Chitinimonas arctica: one gene and its partners. The protein of the gene in region 2 interacts with the protein of the main gene of each other region in a pairwise test. Links are inferred from orthologs where the notes say so. Each region holds a gene or a part of one and is shown on either strand. Other genes may lie near its edges.

Evidence for each region.
Region 1: the proteins of grxD (region 2) and FNU76_RS25085 interact in binary tests that used the Escherichia coli proteins (3 or more experiments, as listed by UniProt). The link is inferred for Chitinimonas arctica from one-to-one orthologs.
Region 3: the proteins of grxD (region 2) and FNU76_RS09025 interact in binary tests that used the Escherichia coli proteins (3 or more experiments, as listed by UniProt). The link is inferred for Chitinimonas arctica from one-to-one orthologs.

Annotation. Positions count from the first base shown.
Region 1 is NZ_CP041730.1:4,652,625-4,658,303, forward strand. The notes cover bases 2,465-5,292. They hold FNU76_RS25085 (BolA family protein), read right to left. Parts: upstream 4,116-5,292; coding sequence 3,813-4,115; downstream 2,465-3,812. Other genes in these bases: FNU76_RS21260 (P-II family nitrogen regulator), read right to left, coding at 2,562-2,900; FNU76_RS21265 (peptidylprolyl isomerase), read right to left, coding at 2,981-3,763; FNU76_RS21275 (septation protein A), read right to left, coding at 4,383-4,964; FNU76_RS21280 (ABC transporter ATP-binding protein), read right to left, coding at 5,091-5,292. In the rest of the region: flagellar biosynthetic protein FliR, read left to right, coding at 1-519; FNU76_RS21250 (hypothetical protein), read left to right, coding at 798-1,253; FNU76_RS21255 (hypothetical protein), read left to right, coding at 1,348-2,448; more of FNU76_RS21280, read right to left, coding at 5,293-5,679. UniProt on the Escherichia coli protein: Transcriptional regulator that plays an important role in general stress response. Has many effects on cell morphology, cell growth and cell division. Acts by regulating the transcription of many genes, including dacA (PBP-5), dacC (PBP-6), ampC and mreB.
Region 2 is NZ_CP041730.1:2,354,546-2,365,239, reverse strand. Bases 4,910-7,749 are described here. They hold grxD (Grx4 family monothiol glutaredoxin), read right to left. Parts: upstream 6,567-7,749; coding sequence 6,252-6,566; downstream 4,910-6,251. Other genes in these bases: prmC (peptide chain release factor N(5)-glutamine methyltransferase), read right to left, coding at 7,532-7,749; FNU76_RS10740 (hypothetical protein), read left to right, coding at 6,783-7,520; FNU76_RS10750 (methylated-DNA--[protein]-cysteine S-methyltransferase), read left to right, coding at 5,647-6,174; FNU76_RS10755 (DNA-3-methyladenine glycosylase 2), read left to right, coding at 4,910-5,650. Also shown: FNU76_RS10775 (Glu/Leu/Phe/Val family dehydrogenase), read right to left, coding at 1-832; FNU76_RS10770 (hypothetical protein), read left to right, coding at 1,246-1,695; FNU76_RS10765 (LysE family translocator), read right to left, coding at 1,787-2,407; FNU76_RS10760 (hypothetical protein), read left to right, coding at 2,560-4,038; more of FNU76_RS10755, read left to right, coding at 4,226-4,909; more of prmC, read right to left, coding at 7,750-8,377; FNU76_RS10730 (EAL domain-containing protein), read right to left, coding at 8,374-9,162; mgtE (magnesium transporter), read right to left, coding at 9,246-10,685. UniProt on the Escherichia coli protein: Monothiol glutaredoxin involved in the biogenesis of iron-sulfur clusters.
Region 3 is NZ_CP041730.1:1,976,119-1,986,643, forward strand. Bases 4,019-6,689 are described here. They hold FNU76_RS09025 (BolA family protein), read right to left. Parts: upstream 5,639-6,689; coding sequence 5,399-5,638; downstream 4,019-5,398. Other genes in these bases: murA (UDP-N-acetylglucosamine 1-carboxyvinyltransferase), read right to left, coding at 4,019-5,258; FNU76_RS09030 (ABC transporter permease), read right to left, coding at 5,684-6,439; FNU76_RS09035 (ABC transporter ATP-binding protein), read right to left, coding at 6,495-6,689. In the rest of the region: imidazole glycerol phosphate synthase subunit HisH, read right to left, coding at 1-55; imidazoleglycerol-phosphate dehydratase HisB, read right to left, coding at 70-663; hisC (histidinol-phosphate transaminase), read right to left, coding at 671-1,732; hisD (histidinol dehydrogenase), read right to left, coding at 1,729-3,027; hisG (ATP phosphoribosyltransferase), read right to left, coding at 3,099-3,746; more of murA, read right to left, coding at 4,005-4,018; more of FNU76_RS09035, read right to left, coding at 6,690-7,403; FNU76_RS09040 (MlaA family lipoprotein), read right to left, coding at 7,489-8,385; FNU76_RS09045 (STAS domain-containing protein), read right to left, coding at 8,428-8,703; FNU76_RS09050 (MlaC/ttg2D family ABC transporter substrate-binding protein), read right to left, coding at 8,711-9,322; outer membrane lipid asymmetry maintenance protein MlaD, read right to left, coding at 9,334-9,816; lipid asymmetry maintenance ABC transporter permease subunit MlaE, read right to left, coding at 9,816-10,525. UniProt on the Escherichia coli protein: Involved in cell resistance against acid stress.

The DNA of each region.
Region 1 (5,679 bases), 2.3 Mb from region 2 along the record:
CGGCTGGTGTTCTCGTCGGTTGAAATGGCCGGCCACCTGGCGGGCTTGCAGATGGGCTTGGGCTTCGCCAGCTTCTACGACCCGCAGCACGGCACCAATACCGTGGTGGTAGCCCAGTTCGCCAGCCTGTTGACCATCCTGCTGTTCCTTTCCTTCAATGGCCATCTGCTGGTGATCGAGACCATCGTCAAGAGCTTTACCCTGCTGCCCATCTCGGCTGTGCCGCTGAAGACGGCAGGGTTGAAACTGCTGGTCGATTCGGCCGGCCAGATATTTACCTTGGGGCTGCTGTTGTCCTTGCCGGTGCTGGCGGCCTTGCTGATCACCAATCTTTCCATCGGCGTCATGTCGCGCGCCGCGCCGCAGTTCAATGTGTTCGCCGTGGGTTTCCCGCTGACGCTGGGGGTGGGGGTGGGGGCTTTCTATCTTTCCTTGCCGCATTTCTCGCCCCATGTGCAACGGCTGATCGATGAGGCGACCCGGCTGGCTTATAAGGTGGCGAGGGTGATGGCGGGGTAGGGGGCGCTGTGCGTTCGCATCGGCGTTTGCAGCGGTCGTGCAGCCAGACTTGACGCGGTTTTCAGGATGTTCGGATGAAATCGCCAGGGGAGAGGAGTCTGGCCCTGAGTTCGGCATACGCAGGCTGGGCGCTATGAAAACGACATGGGCATAATATTCTTTACGACAAGAAAATATTTATTTCGAAAGCAGTTTTTACTAATTAAGAGAAAAATAGACATGTTGTTTTTTTATTCATGTCGGCAACTTTGCTGATGTATCGGCTTAAGGAATGGGTTATGAATGGAGTAGTAATATCGACGCCTGTGATTTGGTCAGGTGGTCCTCGGGCGGAGCCTTCAGATAGGACGTCGGCTTCAGGAAAAAGTGCCTTAGGCTCGGAACATAAAATCGAAATTCATGAGAAAAAGGAAACGAATAATTCTCGCTGCGGGGAGAATACGCTTGCTGGAAAATTCGTCAACGCCCTTGGTAATATATTCCCCAAGGGAAATGTTTTCGAGAAAGTTGCTGGCAAGTTAAAGGTGGGTTATGAAAAGATAAGTGACTCGTTCGCATCTGTAGCGAAGAAAGTATGCTTGAGGGCGGATAAAAATGCAGATTTATCGCCCACTTTGGATTCAAGTAAGCCGAGCGTCGTTGATGGAAGGAAAGCAGGTAAGCCTCTTACGAATTCCGAAATTGTCGACGGCATTGTCAAAAATGGTGACTATATGAAGCTGTTTATTAGCTAAGTATTTTGCATGGGAGTGGCCGGTGGCGGCAACATTTCTCGCGTTAAGTGGCTGCGGTTATTTATATATCTAGTGCTGGCCAAAGGGGTAGGCAATGTCTGTTGGGTCAATGTTCGCAAGTGCGGCAAGTTTTACACGCAATTTGCTCGTTCAGGATAAAAGCAACGATACTCAAAGAAATGGAGAGGCGGAGGGGACGTTCGGTTCCAGTGTTATTAGCCTGGCAAACAACGTGCAAGATCGAATGCTCGGGGGAGTGGAAGCGCTCGGTAAAACATTTATTAGTGCGGTCAGGAATAATATGACTGAACCCGTAAGTGGCAAGATTGCTGACGCTGGTGGCAAGATAGTCAAGACTGCCGGTGAAGTTAGCGAAGCGTTGCGGCCGCGTATTCAAAGTGTAAGTGAAAGCCCGGTGGGAAGTGCGGCGAAGGAGTTGTTTAATAAGGCCGATAGAACGACACGCGCATTAACCACTTCCTTGTTGCCAACTGGAAGGGCTTTGGCGGATAGCAAGTCCGAGCAGCGTGCTGCGAGTATGAAAAGGGAGTCCATGGGACCGAGCCGGGTGCGAAATGACAATGTTGAGAGACGAAGTACTTCAATGTCAACATCGGTCGAATCTACTTCGCTGAATCCAGGTGTTGAGGAGTGTGAATTTATCCAAGACCTGGAGGAGGTGCCGCAGTCCAGTGATAATCAGTTGTATGCGAAGCTTAGTGATAGTAGGAGAGGATTATTCGACGCGTTGGAAGAAATGCAAGCGCTGGTGGACAAGTCATACGGGAGTAAGCCGAGTATTAGTGGACCATCTGAACAATCCGCTCCGAAACTAGATGGCGCCGTTGCGAGTCCAGACGTTTTGGTGCCAGAAAAACCTTCGTGGAAAAAAGGCGATGCTTGGAGCGATGTTCTGTTGGAGGCATTGGGTGAGCCTGGTGAAATTAATGTGCCGCCGGACAAGCCGGTGGATATTGACTCGCTCATTAACGAGATGTCTAACAGATACGGTCCCGGATTGGGCAATAGCGTTGCGAGCCGAGGGAGTTCGGCGCCAACAGAACCTTCTCAGACGAACGGTGGTACTTCGCTAAATTCCGATATGGGTGCGAGGAATGCTGAATGGAATAGCAAGTGGGGCGATGTTATAGCTTTGCTAACCCCGGAAGATAATATAATGAATAAAGAAGGCTGACTCAAAGGAGTCGGAATGAAGGCTGCGGCCGTCGGAGACCCAATGGTGCTTCCACGGCCGCGGCTTGATCCTTGCGGCAAGCCAGGGTTAAGCATCCCCAAAAAAATCCCTGCCTAAACCGCATCCTCCCCCGTCTCGCCCGTGCGAATACGCACAACCTGCTCCACCGAGGTGACAAAAATCTTGCCATCACCGATCTTGCCGGTGCGGGCCGCCTTGACGATGGCATCGATGGCCAAGTCCACCTTGTCCTCGGCGATCACGACCTCGATCTTGACCTTGGGCAGGAAGTCCACCACATATTCGGCGCCACGATAGAGCTCGGTGTGGCCTTTCTGGCGGCCGAAGCCTTTGACCTCGGTGACGGTCAGGCCGCTGACGCCTACCTCGGCCAGCGCTTCACGTACTTCATCCAGCTTGAACGGCTTGATGACCGCTTCGATTTTCTTCATACCCACGATGCATTTCTCCTTCAGACGTGACAAAGGGCCTGACGGCCCTTTGTGTACTTGCAAGCGTTGACCGCGCTCGATTACTCGACCTTGGCCTTGGCCTTCAGGTCGGCGATCAGCTTGTCCAGGTTCTGGCCTTGGACTTGCTGTTGCAGACCGGCCTTCACTTCGTCGAAAGCAGGGCCTTGCGGCTGGCGCACGTCTTCCAGCTTGATGACGTGGAAGCCGAACTGGCTCTTCACCGGCGCCTGGGTCACTTGGCCCTTGGCCAGCTTGACCATGGCATCGCCGAATTCCTTGACGAAGTTGGTCGGTGCGGCCCAGCCCAGATCGCCACCGTTGACCTTGCTGCCGGTGTCCTTGGACTTTTCCTTGGCCAGGTCTTCGAACTTCTTACCCTTCTTCAAGGCGGCGATCAGCTCGTTGGCTTCTTTTTCGGTTTCGACCAGGATGTGGCGAGCGTGGTATTCCTTGCTCGGCATCTGGGTCTTCAGCTTCTCGAATTCGGCCTTCAGCGCGGCTTCAGGAATGACATTGCTCTTTTGGTAGTTCTGCACGAAGGCCTTCAGCATGACGTTCTGCTGGGCCATGGCGGTTTCTACCTGCACATCGGCGTCCTTGGCCAGGCCTTGCTTGGCGGCTTCCTGGGCGATGACTTCCTTGGTGATCATGTCGTCGCGGATCTTGGCGCGCAGTTCCGGGCTGTCCTTGGCGCCGCGTTCGGCCAATTGCTTCAGGACGAAGTCCATCTGGGCTTGGGGAATGGCGACGCCATTGACCACGGCGACAGGCTTGTCGGCGGCGAATACGGAGCTGGCCAGCAGGGCGGCGATCAGGGCGGGAGCGAAAATCTTGGTTTGCATCGAATACGTCCTTCTTGGTCTTTAGAGGGTAATAGTCGTTAAAAACGGCTCAGGCATCTTCGCCGGGAGCCCGGGCATCGATGGCAAGCGCATGGATATCGCGCCGCATCAACTCTCCCAGTGTTTCGTAAACCAGTCGGTGACGTGCCACCGGCTTCAGGCCGGCAAAACGTTCGGACACGATACGCAGTTGAAAGTGCCCGCCGCCGGAAGCCGCACCGGCATGACCGACATGCTTGCCGCTGTCGTCACGCAATTCCAGCACAAGCGGACACAGGTCTGCCAGTTTCTCATGGATTTGTTCGATCGTGTTCACGTCGGCAATACCGTTCTTGAACGGCCGTACTTCCACACGCTGGTAGACCGCGGCGGTCAGATAGGGATCGGCATCGGCCCAGGCCTGGGCATCGGCCAGGCAATCGAACTCGGCCACGATCAGGCTGCCGGAAAAACCGGCGGGGCCGGGGTCCGGCGCATCGATGGCCGGGAAGGGGCCGGCCAGTACCAGCCGGCCCTGTTCCTGCAAGGCGTGCAGGCGGGCCAGATGGGCCGGGCGGTTGGCCAGCCGGGCAGCGAGGGAGTCAGGCGCGTCGTGACCGGTAATGGCATACAGCATGGCTCAGGTTTCCTTCTTCGGGCCGTCGCCGGCCGGTATCTGGCGCATCAGCCAGATGCCTTGGCAGATGGCAAAGACGAAGGGCAGGCCCAGGCCGCCGATCAGCTTGAACTTGACCCAGATGGCTTCGCCCAGGACATAGGCGACCCACAGGTTGAGCACGGCCATGAACAGGAAGAACAGGACCCAGGCCCACATCAGCGTATCCCAGGTGCGGGTGGGCAGATCCAGTTCCTTGCCCATCAACAGTGCCAGGGGCGGCTTCTTCATCACATAGCGCGAGATCAGCATGCCGCCGGCCAGCGCGACATCCAGGGCGCTGGTCTTCCAGAAGATGAAATTGGGGTTATGCAGCAACAGGGTGGCGCCACCGAATACGACGATGAGTCCCAGGCTCACCCATTGCATGGTTTCCACTGGTTTGCCGCGCAACTTCAACCAGGCCACCTGGGCCAGGGCGGCCGCCATGGTCAGGGCGGTAGCGAATTCGATAGGTTTGTTGATCCCGTATTCGGGAAAGGACAGGCCGGAAGAATAGCCCGCAACAAAGACGATGATGGGGAGTAGATCGAACAGGAATTTCATGGGGCGCGATTATGCCGATGGGCGGGCTAGGGAGCAATGAGTCTGCGACAAGCGGAGGGAAGATTGGTTTACCGACGCGCGTGGGAAGGGTACTGGACGGATAGGATTTTACGCTGCCAGCGGCTGCTAGCCGCCATCGCCCACCGCCAATTGCCAATGCCCTTCCTGGCTTTGCCAGAGCGTCAGCGGCCAGTCGTATGCCTGGCTCAGGTGGTCGGTCCGCAAGGCTTGCGCGGGTTTGCCCTGTGCCAGCAGGCGGCCGTTCCCCAGCAGCAGGACCTGGTCCGCCCAGCGGGCCGCCAGGGGCAGGTCATGCAGTACCGTGACGATGGTGCGGCCTTCCGCCGCTTCCTGGCGCAGGCGGCGCAATAGCAGCAGCTGGTGCTTCAGGTCGAGATGGTTGGTGGGTTCGTCCAGCAGCCAGATCGGTGCGTCCTGGGCCAGCAGGCGGGCCAGGCTGGCACGCTGTCGTTCGCCGCCGGACAGGGTATGCCAGCGCCGGCCGGCCAGTGCGCCCAGCTCGAAGACCGCCAAGGCGTGCTCGACCCGGGCGGCATCGTCGCTGCCGGGGCGGCCGAAGCTGCCCAACTGGGGGCGCCGGCCCAGCAGCACGTATTCGGCCACGGTCAGCGGCAGGTCCTGCGGGGGGAATTGTCCCAGCCAGCCGATGCGGCGGGCCCGTTCCGCGGTGGTCATGGCCCGCAGCGGCATGGCG
Region 2 (10,694 bases):
ACAGCACGCCCTTCTGCCGCAGCAGCTCGCCGATCTCGGCGGTGGCCAGCTGGTTGTTGGCCGCGCCAGCGACGATACGGGCCTTGAGACGGTCCAGGGTGCCCAGGTTCAAGGTGGCGCCCAAGGCGCAAGGTGCGTAGATATCGGCTTCCACATCGTAGATCGCCTCGACCGCCACCACCTGCGCACCCAGTTCTGCCTGGGCCCGCTCCAGGGCAGCCTGGTCGATATCGGCCACGATCAAGCGGGCGCCGGCCTGCTTCAAGCGGCGGGCATAGTCATAGCCGACGTTGCCCAGGCCTTGCAGGGCAACCACCAGGCCCTCCATGCTGTCGCGGCCCAGATGATGCTTGACCGCCGCCTGCGCGCCGACAAAGCAGCCCAAGGCGGTATAGGGGGAAGGATCGCCGCTGGCGCCCAGGCCTGCCACATAGCTGGTCTTGCTGGCCACATGGGCCATATCGTGGTGATGGGTGCCGACATCCTCGGCGGTCACATACCGGCCGCCCAAGCGCTCCAGCGCCTCGCCCAGCGCTTCGAACAGCGCCGGCGTCTTGTCGGTTTTCGGATTGCCGATAATCACGCTCTTGCCGCCGCCGATGGGCAAACCGGCCACGGCATTCTTGTAGGTCATCCCGCGCGATAGGCGCAGCACATCGTTCACCGCCTGTGCCTCATCGCGGTAGTTCCACATGCGGCAACCGCCCATGGCAGGGCCCAGATTGGTGTTGTGGACGGCGATGATGGCCTTGAGCCCGGATTTGGGTTCGCAGGCGAATACGACTTGTTCGTGGGCGTCGAAGTTCGGTTCGGAAAAGACAAAGGCGGTCATGCTGGAGGCTCCGCGCGGAAACGGCCGATGCTGCGTGGAGCCGGCGTTGTCCGCAGAAAAATCGTGTTTTTCGGGTTAGCGCGCCAGGACCGATAAGCCGTGGCGCGATTCGGTTGACAATTATGTCGTCAGCCAAGTGCGAATCGTAATGCGGGTAAGCCGCATTGGCTAGCACTGCGTCGCATCGGTGGCTGTGCTGCGTCGGTTTCTGCCAGGTACGGCTGGAATCGCGCCGTCCGGGCCATGCGGCAGTTAAATGTCTTTTGCATAAAAATTAAAGTCTCTGTTGTTTTACAACAGCGCATCGGATTGTAGTTGATAAAATAAGATGGTCATATATGTATTTGCTAAGGGTGTGAGTGGTAAATAGATATAAAGGAACAAGTAATCAATAGCCTATCCGAGTCTGGGTGATGTTTCAAGGTGTCGGCTTGTTTATGCTGGTATGGATGGCGAATGATTGGAACGATGAGTTATATGTACAGCCATGGCTTTCGCGGCTAGCGATGGAGCTATCCGGGGAAGATAAAGCGTTGGTTAATTTATTCGCGGTCTTGGCCGCATTTCAAAAATCTTCGGCAAGACAATTCAGCGGACGGTGCTGGTCTTGTCTTATTGAAAAAAAGGTAATCATCATGTCAGCTATCGCTTCTGTTCAAGGCTATCTTTCAATTCCCGCCGCCGAAGCGCGGGCCGAGGGGTCCTGGTTTGTCGCGCGTGGTTCCGGGAATCGTTATGAAGTCATGCAACTGGTCAAGTCGCCCTGCGCGGGTTCGTCAACGAGGGCTATGCCGGCCTCGACCGCCAATGGCACCCTGTCCGGAAACTCCTTCGAGCTGATCACTCCGTCCCAAAACGAATGAACCGCAGTGGTGCCATCGGTACGCCTATGGGTAGGGTTGGGTAAATCTGAACGGACCGAAAGGCGATTTCGGCCCGCTCAGCCTATGCCGCTTATCTCCGGAATGTTCCCAGCAGCAGACCGGCGCCGACAAAGGCCCCGCCGGCGGCACGATTGAACCATTGCATGCGTCGTCCCCGCTTCAGCCATTGCGCCAATTGGGCGCCGCCGCTGGCGTAGATGCACATCCAACCGGTTTCGATCACGATAAAACTCAGCAGCAGGATGCTGGCCTGCGCGGCGAAGGGCTGGTTACGATCCAGGAATTGCGGGAAGAACACCACGCCGAACAGGATGGCCTTGGGATTGGAGAGGGCAACCAAGATGCCGATGCGAAAGCGCGCCCAGGCGCTATCTGCGTCCGGACGTCCTTCGGTGCGCATATCGCTATCGGCGCTGCGCCAGGTCTTGATACCCAGATAGATCAGGTAGGCGGCGCCCAGGTATTTGATGGCGTCGAAGGCATGGCTGGAAGCCAGCAAGACGGCGCCCAATCCGCCCAGCGAGATGGACAGGATGATGGCCAGGCCGGCCAGCAGGCCCAGCATGGTGCTGAAGGTACGCGACAAGCCATGGTGTATGCCATGGGTCATGGCCAGCAACATGTTGGGACCGGGTGTGCCGGAGATCAGGAAGACGGCGGCGAGGTAGGCGAGCCAGATATTGAGCGACATGATGGTGTTCCTGGGTAGATGCTGGAAAGCAGCAGCCAGATGCTAGCATCGCTTCGATACGCGTGGCACTGGATAGTGCGGCTTGTTCGTGGTCTGTGAAATTCAATAATAATATCGATTATGATTGGAATCATCAGAAGGAATTTTTGCAAATGAGCAAGCCTGTTGGATGGAAAGCTGCACCAGTCAGCAATAGGGACGCCTGGCCGGTTCCTATCGGTATCTTCGGTAAGACGGCAATAAAACCAACACACGAAATTAAATTAGCGGATTCAAAAGGTAGTCGAGGAGATAGTATCTTTTACGTTTTCTTCCGTAGGATCCTGCAATTATTTTTCTGCTTCGGTGAACGCAAGCAGAGATCCGTAAGTGAGTCACGCCAAGATAATCAGTGCACTTCATTAAATAGCCGAGTCACACTTGCCAAAGCTGCGGAATTACCCGAAGGACCCGTGATGCCTCCCGCGAATTGGTGCGTAGAGCTAACGAACGCCCAGGCAGTGGAGCTCTTCGGCGAAAACGCGTTGTTATCTGACGAAACACCGGTGGTATTCACGGCAGACGCAGCCCCGATCACCAGTAAAGAATTTTATTGTGAACCCGCTAAAAATTTCCTGACCGCCACTTTACCCGCTAGCGACTCGCCGAGCTCACCAGCGGTCAATATCCAACCTTCATGGCCGGATGAACCAGGCGTATCGTCCTGCGGTAATGGCTTACCCGCTGTCGAAGAAGTCAATTCGGAAAAAGTGCTTGCCCTCGAAAAAATTCCCGCACCGGCTACACAAGCAGCGAGCGGCCCGAAAATCTCGTTCCTGGCTAATCCATTATCTATCGAGGCGGAGAAACCAACAGACGAGCAAGGTAAAAACGTAGCATCATGCGATGAAACCCGGCATCGCGACGAATCAAACCCGGATCTATTGTTTCCGAATCGGGGGCGAAAAATAAAAGGGGGGTGCTTTTCAAAGGTAAAGAAAAAACCAAGGCACCCTCCCGTTATAAAAAAGAAAGTAGTAAAAATCCTCAATGATGATGATCCAATATTGGAATTGCGCAAACGAGAGATAGAGAAGCGCATTCCAGGATTGGTGGATGAGTACGGAACTTTTCAATATTGTATTGCTGATTTGAAGGTTCGACTCAAAGATCTCCAGCCTAATTCCAAGCAAGCTGATAGTCGCCAAAAAGCGGAGGGCGTTGCACTGGGGGAAATACTGGAAATACAAGAAGGAAATTTGATGAAACTAAGGAATAAACTTGTAGAATTAAAAAAAGAATATCTTTCAAATCAAGGAGGTGCTCTGCATTTTTTAAATGTAATCGAGGCTGAGGAAAATAATTGGCGGGCAAGGAAATCTGCAAGACTTGATGAAGTTCAATCCGCTATGCAGCTTGAGCTGAAGAAAGTCATGGAAATCAGGAAATCAACTCCGGAAAATATAAAGCCCGAGGCGCGACGCGGCAGCGCACCTGCCGATAAGGAAAATGAGGAAAATGAGGCGATTTTAAAAAAAACCGACCATAACATTGCCGTGCTATCTTACGAATTAAAGGTAATAGAAAAATATTTGACAGAAAATAAAATAAGCTCCGGCCCGGCAGGGTTGTTCGACGAGGGCATGCTTTGATCCTTATCCTGATGTAATAGCGCCTTGCAGTGGCGCGAGCGGAGAGGTAACGCCACGCATATCCGTGCGACCAACAGTGCATCGCGCATGCCACGCTTGGCCATTTTTTGTCTTGCCCGGCGCCCGAGCTGGAAACAGCCATCGGCAGTAGAATGAATTCCTCATTATTCGACCCGCACTTGCCGCCATGGATTCCGTCTCCCTGTATCAGCAGCTATTGACCCGCGATAGCCGTTTTGACGGCCGTTTCCTCAGCGGCCTCGCCGCTGCCGGCCGCTACTGCCTACCTTCGTGCGCGACCCCGCCGGCTCCCTTCGAGCAGCTTGGTTTCTTCCGCAACGAAGCGCAGGCACGCAAAGCCGGCTTGCAGCCCTGCGAGTACTGCCGGCCCGATCTGTTCTACCAGGGCACGCCCTTTGATGAGCAACGCTACGAGGCGGTATTGCAAAGTCTGCATAGCGACGCACCTGGCGCACGGATGGCCGAATTGGCCCGCCAGGTGGGATTGACGCAGCAGCGGCTGGACCAATTATGCCGGCGGCACGGCCATCTACCGGCTGCGGCACTTTTGCTGCGCTATCGGCTGGAATGGGCGCAGCGCCGTCTGATGCAAGTGGCTGCGCCGATCGAAACGGTCGCGGCGGCGGCGGGTTTTGCCGATGGGGCGGCTTTCCAGCATGATTTTCTGCAAGCTTTTGCCTTGGCGCCGCAGGCCTACCGCGATCTGCCCGCCGGGAGCCAATTCTGCCTGTCGCTTCCCGCCGATTACCGTGCAACCGAAGTATTGGCCTATCTGGGGCGCGATGGCGACGGGCCGGCGGAACGCCTGCGGGGCAATAGCGTGACCAAGGCGGTATTGCTGCATGGCAGGCCGGTACGCCTGTGCATGCGGATCGAGGCGGAGACCGCCCACTGCGAGGTATTGGGCGAGGTCGCGCCGGATATGATGGTGGCGGCACACCATATGGCCCTGCGCTGCCTGGGTTTGGCCGAGCGGCCGACGCTGCCGGATGGCCAGGCACGCACAGCGGACGCAAAGCGTTTGTTGGCCATCCGACCGGGATTATGCCTGCCCTTGAGCGGCACGGTATTCGAGGCTTTGGTCTGGGCCATCGTGGGCCAACAGGTGAACCTGACCTTCGCGGCCAAGTTGCGGCGGGTGGTGATCGAGCTGGCCGGGCGGGAGGCCGGTGACGGCATGCTTGCGCATCCCGATATCGCCGCGGTGGCCGCGCTGGACCCCGCCGTATTGCACGGCCGCCAATTCTCCCGCTCCAAGGCCGAATACCTGGTGGGTACCGCGCGCTATCTGCTTGAACACGGCTGGGATATGGAGGCTTTATCGCGGCAATCGGCCCCTGCCATGCTGCGCCGTTTGACGGCTATTCGCGGCATCGGGCCCTGGACGGCCCAGTACACGCTGATGCGCGGCGCGGGATTCGGCGACTGCGTGCCGGTCGGCGATGCCGGGCTGGTATTGGCATTGCAACGCTTCTTCGCCCTACCGCAGCGCCCGGATGCTGAACAGACCTTGCAACTGATGGAGGGTTTCGCACCCTGGCGCAGCCTGGCAACGGCACATCTGTGGGCAAGCTTGCAGGAGGCCGCATGAAGAGGGATCTTGCCTGGGACGGTATTCCCTCGCCATTTGGCGACATGGTGGGTGTGGTCGATGAGACGGGCGCTTTGTTGAGCCTGAGTTTCGGGCCGGACGCGGTCGCCGCGGCAGAGCGGCGCGGTGCCCAATGGCAAGCGGCCAGGCTGGTGGAAGTGCGGCGGCAGCTGGGATCCTACCTGGCGGGAGAGCTACGCCGCTTCAGCCTGCCCTTGGCGGCACCCGGAACACCTTTTCAGCGGGAAGTATGGGCGGCGCTGTGCGAGATACCCTATGGCGAAACCCGCAGCTATGGCGAGTTGGCGCGTGCGCTGGGCCAGCCGGGGGCGGCGCGCGCCGTGGGTCGTGCCAATGCCACCAACCCTATCGGCCTGGTAGTGCCCTGCCATCGGGTAATCGGCGCGGACGGCTCGCTGACCGGGTATGCCGCCGGCTTGCCGCGTAAGCAAGCCTTATTGCGTTTCGAGCAAGCCCACCAGCCTTACCTTACCGGCACGCTGCCGCTTTTTCCGGAAGACTAGCGGTACGCCCGGCACCAAATGGCAAACGGGCCCGGATCGTTCGGATCCGGGCCCGTTTGCGTACGACTGGCGCTGTTTCAGCCCTTCAGCGGTTCGAGCAGCTTTTGCAGCTCGCCCGATTGGTACATCTCACCGATGATGTCCGAACCGCCGATGAATTCACCGTTGATATAGAGCTGCGGAATGGTCGGCCAGTTGGCGTATTCCTTGATGCCTTGGCGGATTTCATCGTCGATCAGGACGTTGACGGGATGGAACGACACCTCGCAGGCCTTCAGAATGCTGGTTGCCTTGGCGGAAAAACCGCACTGCGGAAAGGTCGGGGTACCCTTCATGTACAACACGACCGGGTTTTCGGTCACGGTTTGACGAATCTTTTCCTGGGTACTCATAGCGTTCTTCCTTGCGTGCGCCGGCTGTGGAGTCACAGCCAACGTTAAACGATTAAATTCAATCTGAAATTTTACGCGGCCGCTTCAGCAGCTGTCGATCTCCATTTTGCCCACCGTACGACCTTTTCCGTCGTACGCGATTCAGTCGGTGTTAACCCCGTTGCCGCTACAAGTACGTTTAAGCATTACCGATACCGACTGGACCAGGAGCACGCCATGAAAAAAATGCTATTCCCTCTTTTGCTCGTTACCGCCTCTTTGGGCGCCTTGGCCGAACGTGGGCAACAAGTTGAGTTGCGCGTCGAAGACCGCTACGGCCGCGCCTATCCCGAATACCATCAACGCAATCGTGCCTGGGTGGCGGGTGAGGAAGGCGAGCCGTACCAGCTGCGCCTGCGCAACCTGAGCCGCGAGCGCGTCATGGTGGTGTTGTCGGTGGACGGCATCAACGCGGTCAGTGGCGAAACCGCCGCCTTTCGGCAATCCGGTTATGTATTGGAGCCCTATGCCGATACGGTGGTGACGGGCTGGCGCAAGTCCATGGGCAGCGTGGCGCGCTTCTACTTCACCGATCTGGGCGATAGCTACGCCGCCCGTACCGACCGCCCATTCGACGTCGGCGTAATCGGTGCGGCCGTGTTCAATGAACGCCGCTACGTTCCGCCGCCGGCCGCCATCGCCAAGGAAGGCAATCGGCCGCCGATGGCCTCCCGCAAGGCGGAGAGCGCCGCCGCCATGGGCACCGGCCATGGTGAAATCGAGGAGTCGCATGTCCGGCGCACCGAGTTCGAACGGGCCAGCGAACAGCCGCGCGAAGTGCTGGCGGTGCGCTACGACAGCCGCCGCAACCTGGCGGCGGCAGGGGTGATCACCGAGCGGCGCTGGCGCGAACGGGCACGGGACCAACCCAGTGCATTTCCTCGCGAGGGGTTTACGCCGGATCCACGTTGGTAATTTGGACGGTGTTAAATACTTTGGCCGCTGGCCGGTCCTGGCCAATGGCCGCCGCTGACGCGTTCGATCCCGGCCAGGTCCTGCCAGCTTTGTACCTGGTCGAAGCCGGCCGCATTCAGCAGGTCGCGGCTGGCGGCGGCTTGATCGTAACCGTGTTCGAACAACAGCCAACCGTTCGGGCGTAGATAGGCAGGCGCTTCGCCGACGATGCGGCGGATATGGACCAGGCCGTCGCCTTCGTCGGTCAGCGCATTGCGCGGTTCGAAGCGCAGGTCGCCTTCGGCCAGATGATGGTCGGCGTGGGCGATATACGGGGGATTGGAGACAATCAGGTCGAAGCGCTCATCGGTCAGCGCGCTATACCAGTCGCTTTGCCCGAGCAGGATGGGGGTGGCGTGTCGTTCGGCATTCCGCATGGCGACGGCGAGTGCTTGTTCGGAGATATCGACCGCCCGCATATCCAGCAGCGGCCGATGCTTGCGCAGCGAAACGGGAATGATGCCGGAGCCGGTGCCCAGGTCCAAGGCGCTGCACGCCCGTTCCAGCGGGAGGCGCGCCAATGCCAGTTCCACCAGCAGCTCGGTTTCCGGACGGGGAATCAATACGGCCGGACTGACGATAAATTCCAGGCTGAAGAATTCTCTCGAGCCGACCAGATAAGCAACCGGTTCCCCTTCGTTGCGGCGCCGCAATAGATCGCGGTACTGCCCTGCCTGCTCGGTACTCAGCACCGTATCCGGCCAGGCCAGTTGACGGGTACGGCTCAAACCGCCGGCGTGGCTCAGCAACAGGCGGGCTTCCAGGCTGGGTAGCCCGCTGGCACGTGCCTCATCGATCAATTGCTTAACGCTGTTCATACCATGGCCCAGACTGGCCGAGGCGCCAGCGATATCGAAACGAACTGTTTGTGATAAAGAAAGCCTTGCACGCAATCGACCTGCAAGGCGCGGGCCAATTGCAGGTCCTCTTGCCGTTCCACCCCTTCCAGGATCACGCGGCAGCCGCATTCATGGGCGAAGCCGATCAGATGGGTCAGGGCGGCGCGACACTTGGCGTCGCGCGCGCGCGCCAGCCAGGAGCGGTCGAATTTAAACCAGTCCACCGCCATCAATACGTCCAGGGAAATCATCGAGTTTGGTGCGCCGATATCGTCCAGCGCCAGCCGGATGCCGCGGGCCGAAAAGGCTTGCGCCAGCTGCTGCGATAGCGAGGCATCGGTCACATTGGCATTCTCGATGATTTCCACCACCAGGCCTTGGCGCGGCGACATCAAGGTCAGCAGCGGATCGACCGGCTCGTTCGCGGTGACGGCATAGGCATCCGGATCGAGATTGACGAACAGCAGCTCGGCCTGCGTGGGTGCGTAGGCCAGCTGCAGGCGCTTCATATCGTATTCCAGCTGGAACAGGCTGAGCGGGCTGCCATGCAAGGCCTCGAACACGCCCTTGGGCGCCAGCGGCTGGCCGTCGGCCGCGTAAAATCGCGCCAGCGCTTCGTAGCCTATGGGTTCGTCGCGCTGCAGATCGACGATGGGCTGGTATTCGACGCCGTACCGCTGGTGGCGCAGCAGATCGAGCAGCACGGTGGCTGGCAAGCGGGCGCTGGCCGGATGGGCGGAGCGTTCGGAGATGGGCGAGAACATGGCGGTGATTATGACATGAGACTTAGGGAAGCCATGGAGCCGCGTTTACACTTATGCGGCGCGCGAAATCGATGGCAAGGCCGTCATACCAGGAAGATGGTGGCCAAGCCAAGAAAGATGAAGAACCCCATGCTGTCGGTGGCCGCGGTCAGGAAGACCGAGGAGCCGTAGGCTGGGTCGCGGCCCAGTTTGTCCATGGTCAACGGTACCAGCAGCCCGACCAGGGCGGCGACCTGCAGGTTGAGGATCATGGCAGCCGTCATCACCAGGCCCAGCTGGAAATCGCCGTACAGCAACCAGGCGATCAGGCCCAGTACACCGCCCCACACCACGCCGCTCAGCAAGGCGATGGCATGCTCCTTGACGATCAGGCGGCGCGCGCTGGAGGGGTTGATCTGTCCCAGCGCCAGGCCGCGCACGACCAGGGTGACCGTCTGGGTGCCGGTGTTCCCGCCTATGCCCGAGACGATGGGCATCAGCGCGGCCAGGGCCACCAGTTGGTGGATGGTGCCCTCGAACAGGCCGATGACGCGCGAGACGAAGATGGCGGTAAGAATATTGATCGCCAGCCAGGGCCAGCGATTGCGGGCGGATTGCCATACCGAGCTGAACAGGTCTTCGTCTTCCTTCAGGCCCCCCAGGCTGAGCATTTCCGCTTCGGATTCTTCGCGGATCACGTCCACCATCATGTCCACGGTCAGCCGGCCGATCACCTTGTGGGTGGAGTCGACCACGGGGGCGGAGACCAGGTCGTAACGCTCGAAAGCCTGGGCCGCGTCGCCGGCATCATCGTCCGGGCGAAACATCACGACTTCGTGGGCCATGACTTCGGAAACATCCCGGTCCGGATCGGTAATCAACAGGCGCTTGATCGGCAACACACCCTTGATGCGCTGGTCATTGTCGACCACGAACAGCTTGTCGGTATGGTGCGGCAGTTCATCGAAGCGGCGCAGGTAGCGCAATACCACTTCCAGGGTCACATCATCGCGAATGGTGACCATGTCGAAGTCCATCAGCGAGCCGACCTGGTCGTCGGCATAGGACAGCGCCGATTGCAGTTCGGCCCGTTCGTCCTCTTCCAGCGAGCCCATCAGCTCGGACATCACGTCCTGCGGCAGATCGGGCGCCAGGTCGGCCAGCTCGTCGGTATCGAGGTGTTCGGCGGCGGCCAGGATCTCGGCCCGGTCCATATCGGCCAGCAAGGTCTCGCGGACCGAGTCGGATACCTCCAGCAGCACATCGCCTTCGATCTCCGGCTTGATCAGGCCCCAGGCGATCAGGCGGTCTTCCAGCGGCAGCGATTCCAGCACAAAGGCGATATCGGCCGGATGCAGCTGTTCCAGGCGCTTTTCCAGCTCGGCCAGGTTCTGCTTGTGCACGATGGTTTCCACCAGGGCGTGCTTGTGCATATCCTGTTTGTGTACCAGGTTTTCCACCAGGCGATGGCGATTGAGGATGCGCACCACCTGCTGCAGGGTTTCCTGCAAGTTTTCTTTTGGCTTAGGGGCGGGAGCGGTCATACCAACAAC
Region 3 (10,525 bases), 380 kb from region 2 along the record:
CGTGGGTGACGGAACGCAGATTACCCATGCCATAGTCGATGACGGCGATCTTCATGTATTTCCCCCGGCTCAGGCCGTCAATGTACCCTTGGTGGAAGGCATCACCCCCGCCATCCGTTCATCCATTTCCACCGCCATGCGCAGTGCCCGGCCGAATGCCTTGAAGATGGTCTCGGCCTGGTGGTGGGCGTTGCTGCCCTTGAGATTGTCGATATGCAGGGTCAGCATGCCGTGGTTGACGAAGCCATGGAAGAACTCGCTGAACAGATCGACGTCGAACTGGCCGATGCTGGCGCGCGTATAGGTCACGCCATAGCTCAAGCCGGGGCGGCCGGACAAATCGATCACGACCCGGCTGAGGGCTTCATCCAGCGGCACATAGGCATGGCCATAACGGCGGATGCCTTGCTTGTCGCCAATCGCCCGGGCCAGGGCTTGGCCCAGGGTGATGCCGATATCCTCGACGGTATGGTGGGCGTCGATATGCAGATCGCCGCGGGCGACGATCTCCAGGTCGATCAGACCGTGCCTGGCCACTTGGTCGAGCATATGTTCCAGAAAGGGCACGCCGGTATCGAAACGGCTCTTGCCGCTGCCGTCCAGGTTGAGCGTGACGGTGATCTGGGTTTCCAGCGTGTTACGGCTAAGACTGACTTGGCGCATATTCGACTCACAGACAGGTAGGCAGGACGCTCAGCACGCGCTCGTTTTCCTGCGGGGTGCCGACGGTGACACGCAGGCAGTTCAGCAGCAGCGGATGCGCGCCATGTAGATTCTTGATCAAAATACCGGCATTGCGCAGCTTGGCGAATGTCCCCTCCGCATCCGCCACGCGCAGCAGCAGGAAATTGGCCTCGGAAGGGAACACCGTCACGCCGGGCAAGGCGGCCAGCGCCAGGGCCAAACGCGCGCGTTCCCGCCGCAGGATGGCGGTCTGCGCGTCGAATTCCGCCAGGTGCGCCAAGGCGAAGGCAGCGGCGACCTGACTCAGCACATTGATATTGTAGGGCGGCCGCACCTTGTCCAGCTGCGCCATCCAATCGGCCGGGCCGGCGGCATAGCCCAGCCGTATTCCCGCCAAGCCCAGCTTGGACAGCGTACGCAATACCAACAGGCGGGGATGCGAACCTGCCATGTCCATCAAGCTATCGTCGGCGAACGCGGAATAGGCCTCGTCCACCACCACCAGCCCAGGCGCGGCGTCCAGGATCGCTTCTACCTCGGCGCGAGCGTAGCGCGGCCCCGTGGGGTTGTTCGGATAGGCGACAAAGACCACCGCCGGGCGATGTTGCGCGATTGCTGCCAGCATGGCCGGCAAGTCCAGGGAAAAATCCGGCCGCAGCGGCACGCCGACATATTCCAGGCGGCTGAAAACGGCATTCATCCGGTACATGACAAACGAGGGCTCGGCCGCCAGCAAGCAGGCTCCGGGGCGGGCAAGCGCCTGGCAGACCAGGGTGATCAGCTCATCCGACCCATTGCCCAGCAGGATGTCGGCGGCAGCAGGAATCCGGAAAGCCGTGCGCAGCGCCTCCTTGAGCCCGCCGCCATGGGGATCGGGATAGCGGTTCAGCGCCGCCGCCGCCAGGCGTTGGCCCAATTCGGCGCGCAGGCCTTCGGGCAAGGGATAGGGATTTTCCATGGCGTCGAGCTTGATCAAGCCGGTCGCATCGGCAACCCGGTAGGCGCTCAGCTCGGCAATCTCGGGACGTATCCAGTCCGCGGCGGTCATTGGTTTTCCTCCAGGCGGTAAGCCGCCGATAGGGCGTGCGCCGGCAAGCCTTCGCCCTGCGCCAGTGTCGTGGCGATGCGTCCCAGGCTTTGCGCCCCGGCCTGCGAGACATAGATCAGGCTGGAACGCTTCTGGAAGTCGTAGACACCCAGTGGACTGGCGAATCGGGCCGTGCGCGAGGTCGGCAAGACATGATTGGGGCCGGCGCAGTAGTCGCCCAGCGCTTCCGAGGCGTAGCGCCCAAGAAAGATGGCGCCGGCATGGCGTATCGCCGCTTGCAGGGGCCAGGGATCGGCCACCGACAATTCAAGATGCTCCGGCGCGATCTGGTTGGCCAGCTGGCAGGCCTCGGCCAGGTCGCGCACCTGGATAAGCGCGCCGCGATTGGCCAGGCTGGCGGCGATGATGTCGCGCCGCGGCATCTCCGGCAGCAGCCGGGCGATGCTGGCAGCCACCCGTTCCAAATATTCGGCGTCGGGGCAGAGCAGGATGGACTGGGCAATTTCATCGTGCTCGGCCTGGCTGAACAGATCCATCGCGATCCAGTCCGGATCGGTACCGCCGTCGCAGATGATCAGGATCTCCGATGGACCGGCCACCATATCGATACCGACTAGGCCGAATACGGCCCGCTTGGCCGCGGCGACATACTGGTTGCCCGGTCCGGTGATCTTGTCCACCTGGGGAATGGTCGCCGTACCATACGCCAGCGCCGCGACCGCCTGGGCGCCGCCGATGGTGATCACGCGATCCACGCCGGCGATATGGGCGGCGGCCAGCACCAGGTCGTTGCGTTCGCCGCGTGGTGTCGGTACCACCAGGATGATTTCGCCCACCCCGGCCACCTTGGCAGGAATGGCATTCATCAGGACCGAACTGGGATAGCTTGCCTTGCCGCCGGGCACATACAGGCCGACGCGGTCCAGCGGCGTGATCGCCTGCCCCAGCACCGTACCGTCATCCTCGCGGTACTGCCAGGCCGGCTGCACCTGCCGCTCGTGATAACGCCGCACACGGGCAGCCGCTGCTTCCAGTGCCTCGCGCTGCGCCGCAGGCAAACGCTGATACGCGGCTTGCAAGGTAGCGGGCGACAAAGTCAGCTCCGCCATGGATGCGGCCGCGACGCCATCGAAGCGCTGGGTATATTCCAGCACCGCCGCATCGCCGCGCTGCTTTACATCGGCCAGGATGGCGGCAACCGTCGCATCGACGGCCGGGTTCTGGGCCGTTTCGAAAGCAAGCAGGGACTGCAGTTGGCTGGAAAATGCCTGATCGGTGCTATTAAGACGCTGCATGGGTTCACCTCACTGGTCGGGCCACGCCCGACGTTGCAAAACGTTTCGGGCGGGCTCGCTGGCGACCCGCTTCAATCGTGGTGGTGGGCACTCGCCGAAGCGAATGCATCAATGATGGGTTGGACGCCGGCGCGCTTGAGCTTGAGCGAGGCCTGATTGACCACCAGCCGGGAACTGACGTCCTGCACGTGTTCCACCGCCTCCAGCTGATTGGCCAGCAAGGTCCCGCCGGTGCTGACCAGATCGACGATGGCGTCGGCCAGCCCCACCAGCGGCGCCAACTCCATCGAACCGTATAGCTTGATCAGATCGACGTGGACGCCCTTCTTGGCGAAATGTTCGCGGGCCGACTCCACATATTTGGTGGCAACCCGCAAGCGTGCCCCTTGCTTGACCGCCGCGAAATAATCGAAGCCTTCGCGTACTGCCACCATCAGGCGACATTTGGCGATGGCCAGATCCAGCGGCTGGTACAAGCCCACCCCACCGTGCTCCAACAACACATCGTAGCCGGCGATACCGAGATCGGCCGCGCCATATTGCACATAGGTGGGTACATCGGTGGCGCGTACGATCACCAGCCGCACATCCTCCCGATTGGTGGCGAGGATCAGCTTGCGCGAGGATTCCGGATCTTCGCTCGGCACAATGCCGGCCGCGGCCAGCAGGGGCACGGTTTCTTCGAAGATGCGGCCTTTGGAGAGGGCGATGGTGATCATAGCGAGGCAAGAAACGACAGAAGAGGGATTATGCCGACCTCTCGCGCCGCTGACGAGAGAAAGTTGTCTACTTCATTTAGAAGCATATCTTTCTTGACTATCATGCGCTTACGTAAATTTGATATTAAGTTGTCTAGTCAAATTCGGCTCAAAATCCACCCAATGGTGATCTGCATCCACTTGATCAAAAAAAACCGCCATACCGGCGAGACCAGTATGGCGATTATCTTTGTGGACTTCTATTCGAAATCGTACCGACTAGACCGTCCGTTCGATCTGCGCCCCCACCCCGCCCAGCTTGGCTTCGATATGCTCGTAGCCGCGATCCAGATGGTAGATGCGATCGACGATGGTCTCCCCGTCCGCAGCCAGGCCGGCGATGACCAAGGAGGCGGAAGCGCGCAGGTCCGTTGCCATCACGCAGGCGCCGGATAGCTTGTTCACGCCCTGCACCACGGCGGTATGGCCATCGACATGGATATCGGCGCCCATGCGGGCCAGTTCGGAAACGTGCATGAAACGATTTTCGAAGATCGTTTCGGTCAGCACGCTGGTGCCGCTGGCCAGGGTATTCATGGCCATGAACTGCGCCTGCATATCGGTCGGGAAAGCCGGGTAGGGCAAGGTACGCAGGCTGACGGCACGGGGCCGCTCGCGCATCTCTATGCTGATCCAGCCATCGCCGGCTTCCAGATAGGCGCCGGCTTCGCGCAGCTTGTCCAACACGCTTTCCATGATATTGGCGCGGGTATTGCGCAGCACCACCTTGCCGCGCGCCAGCATGACCGCGCACAGGAAGGTCCCGGTCTCGATACGGTCGGGCATCACGGCGTGGCTGGCGCCATGCAGGCGTTCGACACCTTCGATGGTGATGGTGTCGGTGCCGTGCCCGCTGATCTTGGCGCCCATTTTGATCAGGCACTCGGCCAGGTCGACCACTTCGGGTTCGCGGGCGGCATTCTCGATCGTACTGACACCGTCGGCCAAGGCCGCCGCCATCAGCAGGTTTTCCGTGCCGGTCACCGTCACCATATCGGTAACGATGCGGGCGCCCTTCAGGCGCTTGGCACGGGCGTGGATATAGCCGTGCTCGATATTGATCTCGGCACCCATGGCCTGCATGCCCTTGATGTGCTGCTCGACGGGCCGGCTACCGATGGCGCAACCGCCGGGCAAGGACACCCGGGCTTCGCCGAAGCGGGCCAGCAACGGACCCAGCACCAGGATGGACGCGCGCATGGTCTTCACCAGCTCATAGGGCGCTTCCAGCGTGTCGACGCTGGCACCGGTCATCTCGAACTCGTGCACATTGTCGGTCATGACCCGCATGCCCATGCCTTGCAATAGCTTCTGCGTGGTCAAGACATCGCGCAACTGCGGCACATTGGTCAGCCGCAGCGTATCGGCCGTCAGCAGCGAGGCGCATAGAATGGGCAGGGCGGCGTTCTTGGCACCCGAAATGGTGATTTCGCCTTCCAGCGCATTACCACCGGTGATCTTCAGTTTGTCCATGTGCAGCTCGATATTGGGTTGGCGTGCCGGCAGCTAGCAAAATAGCCACCACAGCACTAGCAGTACGAATACCCAGGGCAGATTCACCAGGAACAGGCCCAGCTTGTCGCTGTGGCCCGGCTTGTCCCGCCCCGTCTTTTTCAGGCCCGGTTTTTCCATTCGTGCGGACTATAGGTCTTCATCGACAGCGCGTGGATTTCCTCACGCATGCGCTCACCCAGCGCTTGGTACACCAGCTGGTGCTGACGCACGCGTGGCAGGCCGTCAAAGGCGCGGGCCACGATGGTCGCTTCAAAATGATGGCCGTCGCCGGACACTTCGAGCACTTCGCAGGCCAGGCCGGTAGCGATGTATTGTTTGACTTGTTCTGGGGTAACCATGACGTTTCTAATCAGTTTGCCGAGCGGTTGTGGCCGCCAGCGTAATCAATGCTTGAGCTTGTAGCCCGTACGGAGCAAATGCAAGGTGAATGCGGCCAATAACAGAAAGGTGCCGAATACGACCGTAAAGCTCAGCCAGGGCGACACGTCGCTGGCGCCGAAAAAGCCGAACCGGAAGCCGTCGATCGCATAGAACACCGGGTTGAGGTGCGACACACCCAGCCAGAACGCCGGCAGGGAATGGATGGAATAGAAAACCCCGCTCAGGAAGGTCAGCGGCACGATGATAAAGTTCTGAAAAGCCGCCAGTTGGTCGAACTTCTCGGCCCAGATCCCGGCGATCAGGCCCAGCACCGCCATCACGCCCGAACCCAGCAGGGCGAAGACAACGATCCACAGGGGATATTTGAAATCCGGCCAGGCGAAGAGCAGCGTCACCAGCAATACGCCCGCACCCACCATTACCCCCCTCACCACGGCCGCCAGCACATAGGCGGAGAAAAACTCCAGGTGGCTGAGCGGCGGCAGCAGGATATAGATGATATTGCCGGTGATCTTCGACTGGATCAGGCTGCTGGACGTATTGGCGAAGGCATTTTGCAACATCGACATCATGGCCAGGCCCGGAATCAGGAAGGCGGTGTAGCGCACGCCGGGATAGGCTTCGACATGCGATTCGAGCACATGCGAAAAGATCAGCAGATAAAGTACGGCCGTGAGTACCGGCGCGGCGACGGTCTGGAAGCTGACCTTCCAGAAACGCAGCAATTCCTTATAGAACAGGGTATAGAAGCCTTGCATATCGTGTTGGCTTGGCAAGGGAACGGGGTGGACGGCCGGGCCGCCACCTTCGCGCCTAGGCCGTGCGCTTCCTTCCCATCACGTCGAGAAACACCGATTCGAGATCGGGCTTGAGGATTTCGATATCGCGCACCGTTACGCCGGCTTCGCGCAGGCAGGCCAACAACGCTTCCAGGGTCGTGCAATCATCCAGCTTCAGATGATAGCTATCCTCGCGCTGCATGACCAAAAACGGCTGCAGTGCCGCCGGCAATACGTCCGGCGACAGCTTGAGCGCCAAGGTACGGGCCGAATGCGATGCCATCAGCGCGGCCTTGTCATCCAGCGCGACCAACTCGCCTTGCTTGAGCATGGCAATGCGGTTACACAGCGTTTCCGCCTCTTCCAGATAATGGGTGGTCAGCACAATGGTGTGGCCTTCGCCATTGAGCCGCTGGATAAACGCCCATAAGGTCTGCCGCAACTCCACATCCACGCCTGCTGTCGGCTCGTCCAGCACGATCACGGGCGGTTTGTGCACCAAGGCCTGCGCCACCATCACGCGGCGCTTCATGCCGCCGGACAGCGAGCGCATATTGGCATTGGCCTTATTGCCGAGGCCCAGGTGCGCAAGCAGTTCGTCAATCCAGGCATCGTTGCGGCGCATGCCGAAATAGCCTGACTGGAACTGCAGCGTTTCACGCACGGTGAAGAAAGGATCGAAGGTCAGTTCCTGCGGCACGATGCCGACCTTGCGTCGCGCCGCCCGGTAATCGCTCTGCACATCGCTGCCCAGGACCTGCACCGAACCGCTGTCGGCGCGGGTCAATCCGCCGAGGATGGAGATAAGCGTGGTCTTGCCGGCACCATTCGGCCCCAGCAAGGCGAAGAATTCGCCTTCGCGCACTTCGAAATCGACGCCCTTGAGGGCCTCGAGTTCGCCGAAGCGCTTTTTGACTGAAGAAAAACGGATGGCGACGTTCATGGGCGTAGGCGAGCGGAAAGCGTGGATTCTACCCGACTTGGGCAACGAGAAAATGAAACAGCGACCGAGTGGTCGCATGTTTACATCACTGCGGCGGAGGATCGGACAGTATGGCGGTTGCCGGCGGCTCGACAGCGGGCGCAGGCGCCGCGACAGGATTGGCCGCGGGCGGCTCCGCGGCAACCGGCGCCGGCGCTTCGGGCGCACCGGCACCCGATGCCTCGGCAGCCGGTTTCGGTGTGGTGGAGAAGTCGAGATCCTTGACGTCTATCTCCTCCTCGTCGCCGTCACCCAAGGGCAGCGGCTTGGGCGGATTGCCGTTCCAAACCATGTTGTAGCGACGCTGCAGATAGCTATCGCGGACAAATCCGTATTCGTCGCCGAAACTGGCCGCCTGGACTACCGAGTCGGCCGCCAGCAATTCCGTGCGAAGGTTGACCATGCGCAGCAGGTTCAAGCCCGTCGCGGCCTGATCGTCCTGAATTGCCCGCACCGGGTCCAAGGCATAGCTGCCGGCCCAGTCGGCGGTGTCGCGCAAGGTCTTGGGGCCGAGGAAAGGCACGACCAGATAGGGGCCGCTGCCCATGCCCCAATGACCCAGTACCTGGCCGAAATCCTCATCGTGCTTTTCCAGGCCGGCCTGGCTGGCGATATCGATCAGGCCGAGCAAACCGAAGGTCGAATTGAACACCACCCGGGTACCATCGCTGGCTGCATCGCGCCAATTGCCTTGCAGCAGATTGGCGGCGCCGATGTAGACATCCTGCAGGTTGCCGAAGAAATTGGCGACGCCGGCACGGATCGGCTTGGGCGTGATGGCGACATAACCTTTGGCCACCGGCTTGAGCACGGCCTTATCCAAGGCGCTATTGAATGCATAGACCTTGCGGTTGATCGGTTCGAGCGGATCGTAATGGTTGGTCGGCGTGGCACATGCCGCCAGCAACAGCGGGCTCAACAACAGAGGGAGCCGGTGGCGCATCGAAGCACTCCGCGTGGATATGACTTCAAGCATAGCGCACGCTCATGCCTGGATATGCGGCAGGAATTCCTCGACGCCATAAAGCGCGGCAAGGCTGGTGAGGTTGGCCGGCGGCCGCTGCAGCGTAAGCTGGCGGCCGGCGGCCACGGCGTCGCGTTGCCAATGCAGCAACAGGCTGACCGCGGTCGAATCGATCTCGCTCACTTCGGACAGATCCAGCACCAAGGCCGGCGCAGTCAGCTTGTCGGCAACCTCGCGCTGGACCCGGCAAATCGAATCGAGCGTGAGGGCGCCGCTGAGTTTGACAGATTCGCTCATGATCCACTTACTTTGACGGCGTCTTGGCCGGTTGTGCCGCGTTACGGTCGGCCAGGGCCTTGATCAGGCCGTCGATGCCGTCCTTCTGGATAGTCTGGTTGAAGCTGGTGCGGTAGTTGGTCACCAGGCTCACGCCTTCCACGGCGATATCGTATACCTTCCAGTCGCTACCGACCTTGATCAGGCGGTAGTCGATGGGGAAAGGCTGGCCGGTGGAAGCCGACACTTCGGTACGGACCGTCACGTCGGTATCGGACTCGGCCATCTTGACCGGCTTGACGTCGATATTCTGCAGCTTGTTGGCGCCCACCGCGGTGGAGTAGGTCCGCACCAGCAAGGTACGGAATTCGCGCACCAGCGAACCCTGTTGGTCAGGTGTAGCCTGCTTCCAATAACGGCCCACCGCCAGTGCGGTCAGGCGATTGAAGTCGAAGCTGGGCAGCACCTTGGCCTCGACCAACTCACGGAAACGCTTGTCGGCGGGCGTGAGGTTGTCCTTCTTGATGGCTTCCAGCACGTCCTTGCTGGTGTTGCGGACCAGCTGCTCGGGGGCAGGAACGTCTGCCGCGGTGGCGGTCAAACCGGCGACCAGCATGATGAAGGCAAAGAGTTTACGCATGATTCTTCCTGTTATGGTGCAGTAGTCGGCTGAGCGGGATTCTCCGCTGCTTTGCTGAACATGAACTGACTGATTAACTTTTCCAGCACGACGGCCGAAGAAGTGAGCGTGATTCGATCGCCATTCTTTAACATGGTTTCATCCGCGCCAGGTTCAACCCCTATGTACTGATCGCCGAGGATGCCGGAGGTAAGGATCTCGGCCGACGAGTCGCGGCTGAAGTGGTAACCCTGCTCGATATCCAGGGCAACCATGGCCCGATAGGTCACCGGATCCAGGCTGATCCCCGCCACCCGGCCCACCAGCACGCCGGCGCTCTTGATCGGCGCACGCGCCTTCAAGCCACCGATATTGTCGAAGGCCGCGGTCACCCGGTACGTGGCCTTGCTGCCGCCATTGGATACATTGCTGACCCGCAAGGCCAGGAATGCCAGCGAAGCCAGCCCCAGCATCACAAACACACCGACCCAGAAGTCGTAAACGCGGCGATTCATCAGACACCTCTAAACATGAAAGCGGTCAGGATGAAATCCAGAACCAGAATAACGAGCGAAGACGTCACCACCGTGCGCGTGGTCGCGCCCGAGACGCCTTCCGCGGTGGGCGGCGCATCGAAACCTTCGAACACCGCGATAATGGATACAGCGACACCGAATACGACACTTTTCACCAAGCCGTTGCCGATATCGTTGTAAAGATCGACCTGGGCCTGCATCTGCGCCCAGAAGGAACCGGCATCCACCCCGATCAGCACGACGCCGACCACGTAACCGCCCAAAATGCCCATGGCGGAAAACAGCGCGGCCAGGATGGGCATCGAGATGACGCCGGCCCAGAAGCGGGGCGCCACCACGCGGGCGACCGGATTGACCGCCATCATTTCCATGGCGGCCAGTTGCTCGGTGGCCTTCATCAGGCCGATCTCGGCGGTAATGGCGGAACCGGCCCGGCTGGCGAACAGCAAGCCGGCCACCACCGGACCCAATTCGCGCAGCAGGCTCAGCGCAACCAGTACGCCCAGCGCTTCGGAAGCGCCGAAGCGCTGCAAGGTATCGTAGCCCTGCAAGCCCAGCACCATGCCGACGAACAGGCCGGACACCATGATGATCAGCAGCGACAAGACCCCGGTGAAATAGATTTCACGCACCACCAGGCTGAAACGGCGCAAGGCCGTCGCGGAATGCCACAGCACGGCCATCAGGA